DNA from 2 places in the Limosilactobacillus sp. C0001E2 genome. Region 1 is predicted to be linked to the other one. Evidence: riboswitches for the same ligand, from Rfam matches in the RefSeq annotation. Region 1 holds a riboswitch; the other holds the start of a gene.
The links. Region 1 has a riboswitch for lysine ahead of lysA (diaminopimelate decarboxylase). Riboswitches for the same ligand answer to the same signal wherever they lie in the genome.
Positions count from the first base shown of each region.

Region 2: it holds a riboswitch for lysine, as region 1 does, so the genes downstream of both, AC1EKL_RS03100 (amino acid permease) here and lysA (diaminopimelate decarboxylase) in region 1, are expected to answer to the same signal.

Region 1 is NZ_JBWPXC010000001.1:38,343-41,518, forward strand. Features, by position in the region: gene dapF (diaminopimelate epimerase) at 1-98, opposite strand, end outside; gene AC1EKL_RS00225 (aspartate kinase) at 116-1,477, opposite strand; lysine riboswitch at 1,652-1,835, shown strand; gene lysA (diaminopimelate decarboxylase) at 1,933-3,176, shown strand, end outside.
Region 2 is NZ_JBWPXC010000002.1:181,354-184,529, reverse strand. Features, by position in the region: gene AC1EKL_RS03100 (amino acid permease) at 1-1,330, opposite strand, end outside; lysine riboswitch at 1,459-1,636, opposite strand; gene AC1EKL_RS03095 (GNAT family N-acetyltransferase) at 1,677-2,135, opposite strand; gene AC1EKL_RS03090 (lp_1002 family arylesterase) at 2,178-2,978, shown strand; gene AC1EKL_RS03085 (phosphatase PAP2 family protein) at 3,004-3,176, opposite strand, start outside.

The DNA.
Region 1 (3,176 bases):
GCAACTAACTCAGAATCGGTAAGTTGTTGCTGCAATGTGGTTTGATCTAAAATAAAAAACTTATTTTGGGAACCATGAACTTTTAATAATTGGACCATGGATCGCTACCTCCTAATTATTTTTCTGGAAAGAAGTGTTGGTAAATTGCCCGAATGGCATTATCAGCGTCTTTTTTATAAGTTCCGATCATGATGGAAATTCTGGATGCCCCTTGATTGATCATGGAGATCCGAATGTTATGTTCGGCTAGTTCAGTGAAAATTCCAGCAGCTACACCAACGCGGTTAAACATTCCTTCACCAACCACCATGATTACCGCATAATCATCAATCCATTCCAGACTGTCTGGATTAACGGTTGCCCGAACTTCATCGCATAATTTCTGCACTAAATCATCAGAAATGAGCTTGCGGTCGAAAATAATGGTAATATCATCAATCCCAGATGGCATGTGTTCGTATGGCAGCCCATACTTATTCAGAATTTCGAGAATCTTTAGTGTAAACCCGGCTTCACGATTTAGCAAGTATTTGTGCAGATAAAGGGCTGCGTAATGTTTACCACCAGCAATTCCGGTAACGATTTGTTCAGGATGAAAGCCCTGATCAGGCACAATCAACGTTCCCGGCTTTTCTGGTGCGTGGGTATTTTTAACGTTGACAATGATATTACCTTCAATCGCTGGAATTAAGGCTTCATCATGGAATACAGAAAATCCAGCGTATGACAATTCCCGCATTTCGCGGTAGGTCATTCGCTTGATTGGTTGGGGATCATTAACGATTGAAGGGTTGGCAGAGAAAATGGCGTCAACGTCTGTGAAGTTTTCATAGAGATCAGCATGAAAACCACGTGCTAAGATTGCACCAGTAATGTCTGAGCCTCCTCTAGAGAACGTCGCAATATTTCCATCAATGGTAAAGCCAAAGAAGCCTGGGAAGATCAGCCTTTCATCAGCTGAGTAATTGAATGCTGCCAGGTTATTGTACGTTTGTGGGTCAACAATAGCGTTATTTGGTTCACCATCCACAATTAAACCAGCTTCCTTAGGGTCGACAAAGCGGGCATTAATCCCTAGTTTCTGCAAGACCAATGCCATTAGGCGAGCATTTAATCGCTCACCGTGGGCTTTAAAAGCGGCCATCAAAAAATCATCATCTGGATAATCACCATTTGGTAATTCAACGATGATTTGGTGAATTACGGAAAGCTGATCGCGTTGGACACCAAAGTGAGCACCGATTTCTTCATAGCGAGAAAAAATTTCATTTTGAATGGTACTATAATCTGCATGATTAATAACGGCATTGGCATAATTAATGAGCAGGTCGGTGACCTTAATATCGTTCTTGAATCGTTTACCCGGAGCTGAAGTTACGACAATTTGCCGCGTGGAATCATCTTTTATAATCGCGATGGCCTGTTCAAAAGCATCGCCGTTAGCCAGTGAGCTGCCACCAAACTTTACAACTTTCATTGATTGCTACCTTCTTTAATCAAAAGTTTATTATCTAGGATTTTACCATTAATCACGAACCTTGCAAACTAAACAAAGAAACAACAATTTAGACACTTGCTGAAAAATGTGAAAATGATGAGAAAGATTTAGCTAGGCTATTGACGCTGACTTGTTCAAGCTTTATAGTAGAAATCAAATCGAAGAGGAGCAACCAACATTAGTAGCGGTTAGGAGTTTTTACCAGACAGTGAATAATCGTGAAAGGGGCGGCTGCCGAAGCGGTAAGGATGGTAATAACTTGCTTGGCTGGGGCGTAACTAAATAAGTTACGGACTGTCGCAAGACCAGAAGAGCTTGCGGTGCGCTATCGACTATCGGATTTTTTATGATTAATCACTATCCCGGTATGCGCGCAGTGTACCGGGATTTTTTCTCTTCGAAACGAAAAGGGATAAAAAGGAGCGATGGGAACAATGAATGATCAAATTAGTTCCAGTGAAATCAACGCGGCAGGGCATCTCCAAATTGGTGGAGTTGATACTCTGTACCTGGCACATAAATATGGAACACCATTACTGGTTTATGATGTTGCCCAGATCCGTAACCAAATGCAACGGTTTCGAGATGTTTTTAACCAGGAAGCGGTCCAGTATGAAGTGAGTTACGCTAGTAAGGCCTTTTCTTCCGTGGCCATCTATCAAGTGATGAAGCAGGAACATGCGCATATTGATGTTGTTTCTGGTGGTGAATTGGCAACTGCTATTAAAGCAAATTTCCCTCTTGCTAAGGTCAGTTTCCATGGTAATAACAAATCTCGGGATGAATTAGCAATGGCCCTTGATCATGGAGTTGGCACGATTGTCGTTGATAATTTCCATGAAATTGAATTGTTAAAGGAATTATTAGCTGATCGGACCCAGACAGTGGATGTGCAATTACGAATTACTCCAGGAATTGCTGCACACACCAATTCGTATATCGCAACGGGACAAGTTGACAGTAAATTTGGTTTTGATGTTGAATCTGGACAGGCAGACAAAGCACTCCAGCAATTATTATCCATTTCACAGGTCCATGTGACTGGTCTTCATGCTCATATTGGATCACAAATTTTTGATGTGCAGGGCTTTGAAGGAGTTGCAAGAAAATTAGTTGAGATTGCGGCTGATTGGCACCAAAAGTATGATTTTACCGCAGAAGTCCTGAATGTTGGTGGTGGGTTTGGTATTAAGTACTCTAGTGAAGATCATCCCATCAATCCAGAAGACTTTGTCCGCGCCATTGTTCAGGTGGTCAAAAAATCTATTCATGAACAAAAGCTTGTAATGCCGGCGATTTGGATTGAACCAGGACGTTCAATAGTTGGACCAGCCGGTTATACGTTATATACTATAGGTTCAAGGAAAAATATTCCTGGTTTGCTTTCGTACGTCAGTGTTGATGGAGGAATGGGTGATAACATTCGGCCAGCCTTGTATAATGCTAAGTATGAAAGTGTCTTGGCTCGGGATCCGCAAGCGCCGACTGTTGAGACGGTCAAAATTGCTGGTAAATATTGTGAATCCGGTGATATTTTGAGTGAACAACAGGATTTACCTGCTACACAGCCAGGAGATATTTTGGTTATGCTTGATACGGGAGCGTATGATTACGCAATGGCTTCCAATTATAATCGGAACCCCCGGCCAGCAGTTGTTTTTGTTGAAAATGGTCATGA
Region 2 (3,176 bases), on a different contig from region 1:
TTAGTTTGTAGTACAAATATAGAACGATAAATACTGGAATTGTCATGTAAGTAACCGCAATGCTTTGCCAATCAAACTTGACAAAGGCATCTAGATTTTGGCACAGAATGACAACAATACATAACCCAAAAGCAAAAAGTGGCCCAAACGGGAATAATGCAGCATGATAAGTTAATTCACTCACGTCGTGACCTTGCTTAATAAACGCCCGTCGGAAACGGAAATGACTAATGGCAATCCCGAGCCAAGCAATAAAACCGGATAACCCAGAAGCACCAATCAAGTAGTTGTAAGCTTGCGGGCCAATAAATTGAGTAAACCAAATCAGTAAACCAATCACAGTCGTTCCAACTAAGCCATAAATTGGAATTCCGCGCTTATTGACATAGCCAAACATCCGCCATGCAAAACCTTCACGTGCTTGAGAGAATAACATCCGTGTTGAAGCATACATCCATGAATTAGCGGATGAAAGTACAGCGACTAAAATAACCGTGTTCATAACACTGGCTGCCGCAGCTAATCCCGCCCGCTTAAAGACTAACGTAAATGGACTGGTTACAATATCCGTCACATCTGAGCTGAGCAGATTTTTATCAGTATAGGGCAGGATACATGCAATTACAAAAATGGTGCAGATATAGAATAATAAGATCCGCCAAAACGTTGATTTAATTGCTTCAGGAACACTCTTTTCTGGATTTTCCGATTCCCCAGCAGCAATTCCAATCATTTCTGTTCCTTGGAAAGAAAAACCAGCAACCAGAAAAACATTCACAATTCCAGAAATGCCATGGACAAACGGCGCCTTTTTATACGTAAAGTTTTGCAAATCTACAGGACCGCGGCCACCCATAATTCCAAGAATTACTAATACCCCCACAATTAGGAAAACCACTACCGTGATAACCTTAACTAACGCAAGCCAAAACTCTGTTTCGCCATACGACTTAACTGATAAATAATTAATTAAAAAAATTAATGCAAACGTGATTCCGCTAAACACCCATGAGGGAATATGAGGAAACCAAAAGTTCATTACCAAGCCAACCGTTGTCGCCTCGACAGGAACAGTAATGGCACAATTCAGCCAATAATTCCAGCCCAGTGCAAAACCTAATGCCGGACTTACAAACTTGCTTGCATAAGCAGCAAATGAACCCGTTAATGGAATATACGTCGCCATTTCTGCCAAACTGGTCATTAAGAAATACACCATGATTCCCATAATGGTGTACGCAATTAAAGCCCCACCAGGACCAGCAGAAGTAATCGCCGACCCACTTGCAATAAAAAGTCCGGTCCCAATTGAGCCTCCCAACGCAATCATGGATAGGTGACGCGTCTTTAATGAACGGTGAACTTGACCGGTTGATTGTTGATTTTTTGCCACAATAATCCTCCAAACAAAAAAAATCTTCTCTTGAGTACGCTCAAAAGAAGACCATATTTAACTGGAATTCTTGAAGCGCCCCGTAAGTCTTCTTACGACAGTCCGCAAGCTTTCGCATTACGTCCCAACCTTTAACTAGGACAAACTAGTTATGGTTTCGGCAGTCGCCCCTTTCACTCATCGTCACTGTTTGCCCAATATTAACGATGATTACTCATGACAGCTGCATCCTCTTCTACATTTAACATTCATATTATACATGAATTTACTTTTCTAGCAACCCTTAGTCATTTACCCATCGATACTGAACCGATGTTAATTCAACATTTTCTTTTTGGAAATGATTATTCTCTAGTACTTGTTGGGAGGCTCGATTATCAATCGCTGTTTGAGCAAAGAGCGTTTGGTAGTCTGTCCGCTGCAGCACCTTGCTTAGCATTCTCGTCATAATATGGCGATTTTGGTAACCCGGTTCAATGAAGTACCCCAGTTCTCCGTCATCATCATTACCAAAAATTGCAATGATTCCCATTAATTTTTGATCATCAAAAATCCCATAGAGTTCATCATCAGTTAACCAATTGTTTAATGCCCATCGTTGAACGGTAGAATTTCCCATTAACTTTAACCCAGCATTTTTTGCTGCATCGCTAGTATTAAGGAGCTTCAATACCTCAGTTATGTCTTTAGTCGTTAATCGTTTCGCATGGATGATCAATTTTAAATTCTGTTGTTTTTCCATTATAATTACCTGTAATTATCAAACTGTGAAAGGTCAATTTTTATGAAAATAACCCAATACCAACTGAATAATCCTAATTATTCCACAAAAGCAACTTTAACTGCTTATCTGCAAACACCCACTCCTGGTAGTCCGCTTCAAAAATTTCCCGCTCTTATTATCGTCCCTGGCGGATCAATGACCCACATTCCAGTCGCAGAATCCGAAAAAACAGCGATTGCCTTTGCTGCACACGGTTACCAAGTCTTTATCCTCCGCTATACATTTTTGAATGAAGCCGAACCACTTTATCCAAAGCCATTATTAGATCTTGCAACCGCTGTACAGTTAGTCAAGAATCACCGTGTTGAATGGTCTATCGACAAACGTCTTTTTATCCTTGGCTTCTCAGCTGGCGGTCATATTACTGCCCTATACAATGATTATTGGTCAACTTCTTGGTTAAGCCAGCTTTGCGGAATTACCAATGAAGAAATGCGGCCTACCAAGATTGTTCTTGGCTATCCAGTTATCGACCTCAATGCTGGCTTTCCTGATGAAAAAATCATACCGCAATGGACTGATAATCCCAGAAAATACTCGGCCAGTTATCATGTTAACGCAGCAAACGTCCCGACTTTTATCTGGCACACATTGGACGACCCATTCGTCCCCGTCCAAAATGCGTTTAATTATTCTATGATGCTTCAAAAAAATAATATTTCCCAGGAAATACATATCTTTGCTCATGGTCCCCATGGAATGGATATTGCAAATCAATTGGTGGCACACCATCCAGACGGTGATCAACCCCATGTTGCCCATTGGGTCACGCTAGCCAACGAGTGGCTACTAAATTATTAAAAAAGTCGGGATGGCCCCGACTTTTTTAATAATATGAATGATGAACAATCCGCCAACTACTAATTCGTGGTGCAAATGCAACATACAGGTATTCAGCAATTTGTAACCAAGTGTAACCTAGCAGCATCGCTCCAATCGTATCAAATGGATAATGAGCCAATAAATACACCCGTGATACAGCCAATAATGCTACAAAGA